2 linked regions of the Marinagarivorans cellulosilyticus genome follow. The protein of the gene in region 2 interacts with the protein of the main gene of each other region in a pairwise test. Links are inferred from orthologs where the notes say so. Each region holds a gene or a part of one and is shown on either strand. Other genes may lie near its edges.

What was found.
Region 1: the proteins of MARGE09_RS14600 (region 2) and sfsA interact in binary tests that used the Escherichia coli proteins (3 or more experiments, as listed by UniProt). The link is inferred for Marinagarivorans cellulosilyticus from one-to-one orthologs.

The regions. Positions count from the first base shown.
Region 1 is NZ_AP023086.1:1,425,746-1,432,002, forward strand. Bases 1,547-4,531 are described here. They hold sfsA (DNA/RNA nuclease SfsA), read left to right. Parts: upstream 1,547-2,680; coding sequence 2,681-3,382; downstream 3,383-4,531. Other genes in these bases: gluQRS (tRNA glutamyl-Q(34) synthetase GluQRS), read right to left, coding at 1,547-1,995; dksA (RNA polymerase-binding protein DksA), read right to left, coding at 2,045-2,482; MARGE09_RS05705 (Rieske (2Fe-2S) protein), read right to left, coding at 3,397-3,711; MARGE09_RS05710 (TfoX/Sxy family protein), read right to left, coding at 3,793-4,092; MARGE09_RS05715 (M15 family metallopeptidase), read left to right, coding at 4,334-4,531. In the rest of the region: MARGE09_RS05680 (sensor histidine kinase), read right to left, coding at 1-845; MARGE09_RS05685 (hypothetical protein), read right to left, coding at 845-1,033; more of gluQRS, read right to left, coding at 1,132-1,546; more of MARGE09_RS05715, read left to right, coding at 4,532-5,023; MARGE09_RS05720 (HAD family hydrolase), read left to right, coding at 5,020-5,661; MARGE09_RS05725 (hypothetical protein), read left to right, coding at 5,734-6,257. UniProt on the Escherichia coli protein: Binds to DNA non-specifically. Could be a regulatory factor involved in maltose metabolism.
Region 2 is NZ_AP023086.1:3,615,534-3,621,729, forward strand. The notes cover bases 2,114-5,037. They hold MARGE09_RS14600 (glutamate-5-semialdehyde dehydrogenase), read left to right. Parts: upstream 2,114-2,910; coding sequence 2,911-4,164; downstream 4,165-5,037. Other genes in these bases: MARGE09_RS21755 (methyl-accepting chemotaxis protein), read right to left, coding at 2,114-2,709; nadD (nicotinate-nucleotide adenylyltransferase), read left to right, coding at 4,226-4,906; rsfS (ribosome silencing factor), read left to right, coding at 4,903-5,037. Also shown: acs (acetate--CoA ligase), read left to right, coding at 1-1,012; slyD (peptidylprolyl isomerase), read left to right, coding at 1,084-1,563; more of MARGE09_RS21755, read right to left, coding at 1,627-2,113; more of rsfS, read left to right, coding at 5,038-5,250; 23S rRNA (pseudouridine(1915)-N(3))-methyltransferase RlmH, read left to right, coding at 5,281-5,748; mrdA (penicillin-binding protein 2), read left to right, coding at 5,799-6,196. UniProt on the Escherichia coli protein: Catalyzes the NADPH-dependent reduction of L-glutamate 5-phosphate into L-glutamate 5-semialdehyde and phosphate. The product spontaneously undergoes cyclization to form 1-pyrroline-5-carboxylate.

The sequences.
Region 1 (6,257 bases), 2.2 Mb from region 2 along the record:
GCCCAAGACGCGAGGTCACTGCTTTGCTTGACGGGGTTTTCAACAACGGTCATGTGAAAGATGTGCGGCATTGAAATAGCAGTAGCAATAAACACTAGCATTAGAGTGTGTGCTGTAGCACCGTCACTGGCGGTATACAGCGCCAGCGCATGATGAGGGTTGTCGCTCAGCCACTGATCTAGGCCTTCCAAGCCGCCGAAGCAGGCAGAAATTACGTAACCGCCCACAATCAGTAACGCGAGTAATTTGATCAAGGACTCAAAAGCCATGGCGCTAATAAGCCCTTTATGGTGCTCGCGGTTGGCGCCGAACAATACGGCAAAAACGGCAATGCCTACGCAATACACCAAACCTAAAGATTGCTGAACACCAAGTTGTCCTATTTGGGTGGGTTGTTCTTGCCCTTTAATTAGCAGCATCATGGTATCGGCCACCGCTTGAATTTGCAGAGCAATAAGTGGCAGCATCGCTAACAGCATAATAAGTGTGGCGAGTGCGCCAACAAGGTGGCTGTGATAACGAAAGACCAATAAGTCAGCCATAGAGTTAATTTGAAAGCGCTTGGCTAGCTCGACGAGTGGCTTAAGGGCAAAGTTGCCAAAAAGAAACAGCAACCCGGTGCCGATGTAGTACGCCAGCGCTCCGTAACCAAAGCGGTCGGCAAGTTCTATAACGCCGTAAAAAGACCAAGCACTGGCAAAAATACCTAGCGAAAGAATATAGGTAATGGGGTGCGAGGTGATTTTGTTACTGATCCAGTTGCGTTCGGTAGCGTAAGCAATACCAAAAACGACGGCGATATAACAAAGGCTGATAAATGCAACTTGTGTGAAGGTAAAGCTCATTAGGGCTTAGATCCTTGTGTACGCTTCTTTTTGTAGCGTTGAACAAGGAAGGCAACAGCGACAATAAGTAGCCAGATGCCAAAAGGGCGGTACCATTCACCGTGAGGGTCCATAACCCAGCCAATAAGAGTGGGGGCGCAAATGTAGGCCACCAGCGCGAGGTAGACTAAGGGGCTGGGCTTGTTCATAAATAAGACTGAGTAGGATGTGAGTAAATTTTACTCAAGTTGTAGAGCCGTCGCAATTCACTTTGGCGCTTTTGTGGTGTGTTGTAACGAATGCGCGATTATTTTTGCAGTGGGTGGGCTTGCTGCCACTGCTCTGTTCCCCATGTTAGCAGCTGTTGGATTGACAAATGCTTGGGTGGCTCAAAGCCCATATGCAGCAGAGCTTGCAGGATATTCTCTTTTGGTGTTTGCAGGTTTACGCCGGGGGCTCCGTGTTGTTTGCTTAGCTTGTAGCCTCTTTCGTCTAGCAGGACAGGGATATGGCAAAATTTTGGGGCGCTGTAATCAAAGATGTCAAATAGCAGCAACTGGTTGAATGTGACATCCAGCAAATCACTGCCGCGCACAATGTGGTTGATGCCCTGTGCAATATCATCGACGATTACGGCTAGCTGGTAAGCAAATAACCCATCCTTTCTGTGCACCACAAAATCGCCAGACGCTAAAAGGTTTTGATGCTGCGAGCCACAAATGCGATCGTGAAACGCGACGTTAACCTTGTGCCCTAGCTGTTGGCAGGCCAGTATGTTTAGTCTAAGTGCGCCTTCGGTATGCTGCAGGGTTCGGCAGTGGCCATCATAGTTACCCTCTAGCGTTCGCAGTCGCTTGCGGGTGCATTGACAAAGGTAGGTAAGTCTATTTTTTTCGAGCTGTTGTAAGGCGTGGGTATAGGCTTGGCTGCGCTGGCTTTGGTAGGTGATATCGCCATCCCAATAAAGCTGGTGCGCTTGCAGGCATTCAACAATAGATTTGGCTGCGCCGGCGGGTTCTCTGGGGGGGTCGATATCTTCCATGCGAACCAGCCATAGCCCCGCGTTTGCCTTGGCGTCAAAATAACTTGCAAGTGCGCAAGCGAGAGAGCCGAGGTGTAGCGGGCCTGACGGGGAAGGGGCAAAGCGCCCTTTGTAAGAAGATGGAGACACAGCGTGCTGCTAACGTGGAGCGGGGTTATTAGGCCCCGCTTTAATGGTGTTAGCCGCCGACTTGTTTCTCTTTGATTTCGGCGAGTGTTTTACAGTCTACGCATTGCGTTGCTGTTGGACGCGCTTCCAAGCGGCGAATGCCCACTTCAACACCACAGGCTTCACAGTAGCCGTAATCATCCGCATCAATAAGCTCTATGGTCTTATCGATTTTTTTAATCAGTTTGCGCTCGCGGTCACGGGTGCGTAGCTCTAAGCTAAACTCTTCTTCCTGGCTGGCGCGATCAGCTGGGTCTGGAAAGTTTGCGGCTTCATCTTTCATATGGCTTACGGTGCGATCAACTTCTTCCATAAGCTCTTTTTTCCAAGCTAAAAGCAAATTTTTAAAATGCTCTCGCTGGGCGTCATTCATGTACTCTTCGCCATCAGCTTCCTGATAAGGCTGGAACCCGTGAAGGGCGAAATGAGTTGCTTGTGAATCGGGCATTATTGCGGCCTCTTATCTCTAAAAACCAAAAACTATCCGTTTGTTTTACCGCTCAAAAAGTGGCATTGGCCTCAGAGTTGGGGCACTCTTCGTAAATTCAAGCTGTTGAGCTTTCGAAAGTGCCTCGGGCCAAGCGAGCAAAGCTAACAGATTCCTAAAAAACGCGCTAGTCATTGGGCTTACTCGTGAGGATATTCGATGATTTTTACGCCAAATTTACAAAAGGCGCGTCTGGTGCGTCGTTATAAACGGTTTTTGGCTGATGTAATTTTACCTGATGGTCAAGAAATTACCGTGCACTGCCCTAATACCGGCAGCATGAAAAACTGTGTTGTGGAAGGCAGCGACTGCTGGTTGCTGTATAGCGATAACCCCAAGCGTAAATACGCATATACCTGGCAATTGGCAACAACGCCTACTGGGCACATTGCTTGCGTAAATACCCATGTTGCTAACAAAGTCATTGGCGAAGCGCTGGCGCAAGGGGTAATTCCCGAGTTGGCTGGCTATGCCGATGTGCGGCCCGAGGTTAAATATGGCGAGGGCAGCCGCGTGGATTTTTTGCTATCTGGCGATTCGCTGCCCGCCTGCTTTGTTGAAGTCAAAAGTGTAACCTTGCTTGATGATGGGCAAGGCTGTTTCCCCGATGCAGTAAGCACTCGCGGGCAAAAGCATTTGCGTGAGTTGATGGCTGTAGCTGCGCAGGGGCAACGTGCTGTATTGCTTTTTTGTGTATTGCATAGCGGTATTGATTCGGTGTCAGCTGCTGCACATATTGATCCTGTATATGCGCAGTTAATGAGTGATGCTATTGCCTCGGGTGTAGAGGTGATTGCTTATGGTGCTAGCATTAGCCCCAGTGAAATTACAATCACCAAGAAGCTAAAGGTGAATGCTTAATGACATGCCTAGGGCTAGAGGAGGTAAATGGTATTGTTAGATTCGCGAGTGGCGACGGCTTGAAGTTTATCGCCAGCGCAGGGGCCGCTGACGCATTCGCCATTGTCGGGCATAAATAAGGCACCGTGGGTCGAGCACCGAATTAAGTGGCTGTCTTTATCCAAAAAAGCATGCTCTTCCCACTCTAAGGGAATGTGCAGGTGCGGGCAGCAGTTGCGATACGCTTTTATTTGGTTGTCATATTCCAGTACTAAATACTGCTCGCCATCAACGGTCACACCAAAAGTAGGGTGCCTGCGGAGGTCGTCGCGGGTGCAAAGCATTCGCATAAAAGTGTGCCTTTAGCCGTATTAGCGGCTTAGGATAATCTAAAGGCGTATGTTTGTGCAGTGCGTGTAAGCGGGTGCGTGCTATTGAGCTTCGACAGCTGAAACCGCTGGGCTTTCCGCTTCGGCTACAAGTTGGGCTTTAAGCGATGGTGACAGGTCGTTCCAATGGACATCCATTAATGCGCCTTGCAATGCATAAAGCATCACTTTAGAGACATGAATGCCGCGTGCTTTTATGCGACGATAGGCTTCTACCGCGCCAACTTGGGCTAGGTCTTGATAAGTATTGATGCCAATAGCGCGTAAAATATTAACCGAGGCCATACCAAGATTGCGAAGTTCGAGTAAGTCTTGGTCTTTTTGAGAAGCAGAGGCTGTCATAGTCTGAATCCTAGTAAATTATTATTATGGCTCTCACAAATAAAGCTAAGAGTCCTGTACGTTTTTAGACAACGATTAAAGGTTTAGCACAGCTTTTGGTTTTTTACCGTGAAAGTGATGAAAAATGTTGCTTAGTTCCCAATCAATGCGCGCATAAAATATGCGTGGTGCATTGTGTTGGACATACTAGCGGCTCTTGGTTATTCCACAATTGTATGGCGCGCCAAAATGAGGAATGTGAGTGTTCAATCGTAAGCAAGCACTAGGCTTGGATGATCAGCATGTCGTAGATGTCGATTTAGGCGATAAGGCGACTTTTAAAATTCATCGCGAGCTCGTTGGGCCGTTAGCTGCAATGCGGCAAGCCGCGCAAAAAGAAGGGTTCGATTTGGCGGTGGCCAGTGGCTATCGCTCTTTTGATCGCCAGCGTGCTATTTGGAATGCAAAGGTCAGCGGGGATCGCCCAGTCTTGGACGAAAAGGAAAATCCACTTAATATTGAAGCATTGGATTCAGCGGATTTGCTTAAGGCTATTTTGCATTGGTCTGCTTTGCCTGGTGGCTCGCGCCACCACTGGGGAACTGATTTTGATATCTATGACGCCAGTGCCCTTAAAAAGGGTCAAACTTTGGCTTTGACGATTGTAGAAACTCAAACGGTATTCTCAGCTTTTTATGACTGGCTCAGCGAGTATTTAGCTGGGCAGTCTGCCTTTGTTCGGCCATACCTTCGTGCCGGCGCCATCGCTTGCGAGCCTTGGCATATAAGCTATAAACCTTTAGCCATTCGCTATGAACGGCTGCTTGACGAGCAAGCTATTCTGGCGCAGTTAAAATGCGAAAATGTGTCACTTGTGAATATTATTGAAGAGAACTTTTCGGCAATATATCGCGATTATATTCGCGCTTATTTTATCGAGGGTTCGCAGTGAAGGCGGTGATTTTTGATTGTGACGGTGTGCTAGTTGATAGCGAGCCGGTGTATGCCGAGGCATTTTCCAGTACTTTAAACGACTTTGGTTGCCCCTTGCCAGCATCGCTGTTGGCGACGGAGCTTCAGGGGCGAAGTATGGACGACTGTTATCGCTGGCTTGCAAAGTACTGGGGTTTTCGTATTACTAGTGCTTTTAAAGAGGCGCTATTTAGCCGAACTGACAGCTTAATTCCTTTGCGTTTAAAGCCGGTTTTTGAGGTGGGTTTACTGGTTGAAGCGTTGAGTTGCCCCAAGGCTGTGGCGTCCAATGGTGTTCGTCGCTCGGTGCTGAATAATCTAGAATTATGTCAGTTAAAGCACCATTTCGATCCCCACATTTACACCGCCGAGCAGGTGGCGCTACCAAAGCCAGCGCCCGATATTTATTTGCATGCGGCATCTAATTTGGGGGTGCAGCCTCAAGATTGCCTTGTCATTGAAGATTCTGCTTTGGGTGTTCAAGCGGCTATAGCTGCGCGAATGCGCGTTTGTTGGTTTGGAGCGAATGCTGACGATCTTGAATTGGCTGGTGGAGTTTATAGGGCATCGACAATGCTAGGTGTACGTCAAGTTTTGCAAAAGCTAGGGCTGCTATAGTTAACAGGTAGCATTTTAAATGCCTTTGTTATTTTTTAAAAAAATTATCACTCAACTTTAGGGCTACACAGTGTGGAATCAGAAAAGTTTGATTTAGTTTTTAGTGGGCAAGTGCTGCCTCGCCAAGATGTTGCTGTTGTAAAAGCCAATATGGCTGCGCTTTTTAAAGTATCGGCCAATCAAATAGAGGCTTTGTTTTCTGGTAAGGCTGTTGTCCTTAAGCGCAATATCGATTTGGCGGCGGCCAACCGATACCGTGTGGCCATTAAAAAAGCGGGTGCTCGTGTTGATATGGTGAAAGCCGGTAGCGCGGGGGCTGCGCCGGTAAAGGCTGAAAAAGTAGAAAAAGCACAAGCACTGCAGTCAGAGCAAAATAGTCAAGCGAGCTCGCCAGTGCAACCGGAGCCAGCGAGTACTGCGCCACAAAAAGCAGCGTTAGCACTTGAAGCTGTGGGCACTCATCTAAGTGATAAGCAAGCCGAGCCGGTAGCTGTGGTAGCGGCGCCAGATTTTGAAGTTTTCGAGGCCGGTAGTGACTTGTTGTTGGATGGCGAGCGCGCAGGCTTTGTGGCTAAGGATGTTGATACCTCTGGGCT
Region 2 (6,196 bases):
ACATAGCTACTGTGTATATGGCCCGTTGGCTGTGGGTGCGACGAGTTTAATTTTTGAAGGTGTGCCCACATATCCAACGGCCTCTCGTTGCTGGGATGTGGTTGATGAGCACAAGGTTGCTATTTTCTACACGGCCCCGACAGCATTGCGCGCGCTAATGGGGCAGGGGGATGACTTTGTTACGGCATCATCGCGCAAAAGTCTACGGCTGTTGGGCACAGTAGGTGAGCCGATTAACCCCGAGGCATGGCAGTGGTATTACAATGTTGTTGGGGATGCCCGCTGCCCCATTGTTGATACTTGGTGGCAAACTGAAACCGGAGCACATATGTTGGCGCCATTACCTGGTGCCATGGCTCTAAAGCCGGGTTCAGCTGCGTTGCCATTTTTTGGCGTTGAACCTGTAATTCTTGATGCTGATGGTGTTGAGCTAACGGGAGCCTGCCAAGGGAATTTAGCCATTCGAAGCTCTTGGCCTAGCCAAATTCGCACTGTTTATGGCGACCATCAACGTCTTATCGATACTTATTTCAGCACTTATAAAGGTTATTACTTCACCAGTGATGGTGCGCGCCGTGATGAAGATGGCTACTACTGGATTACAGGCCGCGTAGATGATGTCTTGAATGTCAGCGGTCACCGGCTAGGGACTGCGGAAATTGAAAGCGCCTTGGTGGCACACCCAAGCGTGGCCGAGGCTGCTGTTGTCGGTTACCCGCATCCGATCAAGGGGCAGGGGATATATGCGTACGTTACCTTGATGCAAGGCGTCGATGCGGATCAGGTCGAAAAGAAAGCGTTAATCGATGTTTGCACGCAAGAGATTGGCCCTATTGCTAAGCCCGATATTATTCAGTGGGCACCGGGTTTGCCGAAAACGCGCTCGGGTAAAATTATGCGTCGCATATTACGCAAAATAGCCGAGGGTGACCTTGAGTCCTTGGGGGATACCTCAACACTGGCCGACCCAAGTGTGGTGGATAGCCTAATTGCAAATCGCCAGTCAAGCTAGACACTGGCTGGTCGTTGGTTTAGGGTGCGCGCTTAATTTATTATTTGCTGCTTGTCAGCCGGAGTTACTCTGTGAAAATTGCTAATGATTTAGCCGTCGCCATCCATTACACACTCACCGACGAAAGCGGTGAGACTATCGACTCATCAGCCGGCGCAGAGCCTTTAACTTATCTGCAAGGTCACGCCAATATCATTCCTGGGTTAGAGCGTGAACTAGAAGGTTGTGCTGTGGGTGATAAAAAAGTCGTTACTGTTCAGCCTGCGGACGGTTACGGCGAGCACGATGAAAACTTAGTGCAAGCGGTGCCACGCGAAATGTTCTCGGGCGTAGATAGCATTGAAGTTGGCATGGAGTTTCAAGTACAAGGGCCACAGGGCGAGCAGTTTGTAGAGGTTACTGAAGTTAGCGAGGAAACCATCACTGTGGATGGCAATCATGTATTAGCCGGTAAAGTGCTTAATTTTGATGTTGAGGTTGTTGATGTGCGCGAAGCAACCCAAGAAGAGCTTGAGCATGGCCATATTCATGGTGAAGGCTGCAGCCACTAAACTTATAGCCGCTCTAGTACGTTAAACGTAAAAAGGCTCCTTTAGGAGCCTTTTTTATGCGTGTTAGCGCATGCTTTCTGCAAGCCTGTCGAGTTGTGAGGTGACCTGTTGGCTGGCATTTTCCATCTGTCTTACGCAGGCAACGGCACCTGAAAAGTCGTTGCGGTGGTAAGCATTGACTGCATTTTTACCTTGGGTATGGACTTCGCGGTGTGGGCTCTCCAAGGCTTTGTAGGCACTTTGGCTTGCATATTTCTTCGCGCCTTCGCCGTTGTTATACCATTGGCCTAGGCGGCATTGGTCGGCATCGGAAAAATCATTGGCTTGTGAATGAGATTGCCCCAAAAGCACTTTGTAGACTTCTAGCTTCCAAGCCATATGGTCCATTTTAATGGTTTGTACAAAAGCGTCGTCGGTCGAGGCATCGATCACGCCAAACATTTTCTTGGCAAGCTGTACTAGGCTGCTGGTTGTTTCCTCAATGCCTTGAGTGTTGCTGCTAACGGTATGAGACTTTTCGCCAACGCGGTCAATACCGCCGACGACGTTATCCATTTCCGTATTCACTTTGTTGATCAGTGCTGCAATTTCGTTGGTAGCTTCAGCTGAACGCTGAGCCAAGCTTCTTACCTCATCTGCGACAACGGCAAAGCCTCGGCCTTGCTCGCCAGCGCGCGCGGCTTCAATGGCAGCATTCAATGCTAGCAGGTTAGTTTGTTCTGAGATGCCTTGAATCATCGATACAAAGCCATTAATACCTTCAGTTACACTTTTGAGGTTATTAACTGCGGCCGCCACCTCGGTGGTATCTTTGCTGATGGTGCTTGTGGTGTTGGTGGTGGTGCCTAGCAATCCCATTATTTGATCGAACATGGCTTGCGATTGTTCAAACTCGTTGCGGCTCTCTGTCAGGTTAACGGCAGAATGTGCAAGGTCTTGTTGAATGGCATTAATAGCCCCGCTCGACTGTAGCCAAAGCTGGTTAAGCTCGTCGCGGTGGCTTGTATCCTCCGGTGGTGGAGTATTGCGCGCTAACTCTTGTGCGCTGGAGAGCTCTTGCTGAAGGTCGGTAAGCCTTTCCTTTAGCTGGCGATTTTCTCGCTCTAATTCGTCTAGCGCTTCTTGTTTTCCTCGAGCAAAAAACATGGTTGGTGCCTCCAGTGTTGGCGCGTAATATGGCCTTGATCAAAAAGTTATTTATTGCTTGTCTGTTTTAAATCATTACCTGAATAACTATAGATCGTTTAAACCAGTTCGCTATGTTTATTGTTCCTTCGCGTTATAGTCTGAGCGACCTAGCTTGCCGGCTCTGATATAATCTCGGTTTTATTTAGCCAGTGACTGCACATGAATATCTCAGACTATATGGCCTATGTTGGCCGCAATGCGCGCCAAGCGTCTAGAGCCATCGCTAAGGCGACAACACAAGAAAAGAATGCCGCGCTGCTCTCTATTGCTAAGCAGTTAGATGCATCGCGTGATCAGCTGTTGCAGCAAAACGCATTAGATATGAGCGCAGGCCGAAGTGCCGGCTTAGACGATGCCTTACTCGACCGCTTAGAGCTTACCGAAGAGCGCATCGATGGGATGATTGAAGGCCTCAAACAGGTGGCCGCGTTACCTGACCCTTGTGGTGAAATAACCGATATGAGCTACCGTCCAAGTGGCATACAACTCGGCAAAATGCGCGTCCCACTTGGGGTTGTCGGCATCATTTATGAGTCTCGCCCAAATGTAACAATAGATGCAGCTAGCTTGTGTTTGAAGTCTGGTAATGCGGCTATTTTACGCGGTGGCAGCGAAGCTATTCATTCGAATAAAGCCATTGCAACAGCGGTAAAGGCCGGCTTGATTGAAAGCGGCTTACCCGAAACCTGCGTGCAGGTCATTGAAACGACAGATCGCGCAGCAGTGGGAGCGCTAATCACTAGCAGCGAGTATGTTGATGTCATTGTGCCGCGCGGTGGCAAGGGTTTAATCGAGCGTATTAGCAACGAGGCTTCCGTGCCTGTGATTAAGCATCTCGATGGCATTTGCCATGTCTACATTGACGACGATGCTGATTTAGATAAGGCGCATCGCGTTGCGCTAAATTCTAAAACCCACCGCTATGGCGTTTGCAATGCGATGGAAACACTTTTGGTTGCGCAGTCTGTTGCATCGAGCATTCTCCCGCGTTTAGCGGAAGACTATATTGCAAAGGGCGTAGAGCTTCGCGGGTGTGCGGCTACCTGTAGCATTATTAGTGCGTGCAGTGCTGCCTCTGAAGAAGACTGGAGTACAGAGTACTTGGCGCCAATTTTATCCATTAAAGTGGTTGCCGGTATTGATGAGGCCATAGCACATATTAACCAGTATAGTTCGCAACACACCGAGTCGATTATCACTGAAAATTACACCACGGCAAGGCGCTTCTTGCGTGAGGTCGATTCCAGCTCTGTCATGGTCAATGCATCAACCCGTTTTGCCGATGGTTTTGAGTACGGCCTAGGTGCAGAGATTGGCATTTCTACCGATAAAATACACGCACGCGGCCCTGTTGGCTTGGAAGGTTTAACATCGCAAAAATGGATTGTTTTTGGTGATGGCCATATTCGATAGGTTGTCGGTTTTGTCTTAAAGGACTGCTGTTATCGCTAGTCAAACGCCGTGCGCGTCCTGGTTGTATTTTGGCGGCACTTTTGATCCTATTCATAACGGTCATTTGCAATCGGCGTTATGCGCTGGGCAACTTTTAAATGTCGCTAACGTCGGTTTTGTGCCTTGCCATATTACACCGCATAAAGATCAGCCGCGTACCAGTAGCCAGCACCGTTTGGCAATGCTTGAATGCGCATTAAAAACCATCGCGTCGAATCCTACAGGGATGAATGTGCACGTTGAAGATTATGAACTCAAGCATGATCGTTCTTCATACACGTTACATACGCTGCAGTACTTACGGCAATTGCATGGCGCCAATACGCCGCTTTTTTGGTTGATTGGCATGGATAGCTTAATAACACTTGACCGCTGGTATGGCTGGCAGCAACTTTTGCAGTATGCGCACATTGCTGTGGTAAATCGGCCCGGCTATTTGGCACCTAGTGACGGCGTATTGGGGCATTGGTGGGCTCAGCATCGCGCATCGCTGCGGGATATTGCCGGTAGTGCTTGCGGTAAATGCATACTGCTAAATACAGAAGAAATGGATTTATCTTCAACAACTATTCGCCGGCTTATAGAGCAACAAAGGCGGTGCAAAGAAACATCATTACAGATTACTCAGCTCGTGCCGCAAGCCGTGGCTGAATATATTAATCAACATAAACTTTATTTAACGAGCGATACCGAAAAATCATGACCAAACCATTAAAAGATATTGTTAAAAGCGCCCTTGAAGATATCAAAGGCGAAAGAATTGTCGAAATAGATGTTATCGGGGTCTCCGATGTAGCAGACACCTTGGTTATTTGCTCTGGCGCGTCGAATCGCCAAGTTAAGTCATTGGCAAATAACGTATTGGATGATGCTAAAAAAGCAGGGTTCCGTCCAATTGGTGTGGAAGGTATGGATGTTGGCGAATGGGTGCTTGTTGATTTTGGCTCTGTCGTTGTTCATGTGATGTTGCCAAATGCGCGCGATTTTTATGAGCTTGAAAAGTTGTGGTCTAAAGTGCCTGCAAACCAAATTCCCGAGCGTGATTAGTACGCGATCAACGGTTGGTAAAAAGCCACAATGAAAGTACAGTTAATTGCCGTAGGCACCAAAATGCCTGATTGGGTTCAAAAGGGGTATTCGGAATACGGTAAGCGCCTGCCTAAGGAATTATCGCCAACCTTAATTGAATTAAACCCTGGACATAGAGCTAAAAACGCCTCTATACAGGCAGCGATTGCGAGTGAGGGGCAAGCCATACTGCAAGCAATTCCTGCTACCGATTGGGTTGTTGCTTTGGATGTGCAAGGCAAGCCGTGGAGTACCGAAGCGCTAGCAGGTCATTTAGAAAATTGGCGAATGGACGGGCGGAATATTAGTTTTGTGATTGGCGGCCCCGATGGTTTAGCTGATGACATTCTTGAGCGTGCAAATGCTAAGTGGTCGCTGTCTAATTTAACACTGCCGCACCCGTTGGTTCGGGTGGTTTTTATTGAGCAATTATATCGGGCTTGGACGGTATTGAATGGACACCCTTACCATAAATAAATGAGCGTTCTATTGTTTATCGAGCAAAAACTTAGCGCAGGATGGGCCGCATGCCAACACTAGGCAGTGATAACGATTTGCGCATGGCCAACCAAGGCCATGAGCGACGCGTAATTCAGCGCCGCATAGGTGTGGCGCTATTGGGTATGTTGGTCATGCTGGGCATTCTGTTGTTCCGCTTTTACAGTTTGCAAGTGACCCAGCACGAGGATTTTGTCACCCGCTCAGATCGTAATCGCATACAGGTTCAGCCGGTAGCGCCCACACGCGGGCTTATTTATGACAGAAATGGCATCTTGCTGGCCGACAACCGCCCGAGTTACCGTTTAAGCGTTATTGTTGAACGCGTTGATAATTTAGATGCGCTTTTTTCTACCTTGGGTGATTTGGTTGAACTAAGCCAGTCAGATATCGACCGCTTTAAAAAAACTAAACGCCGTGCCCGCTC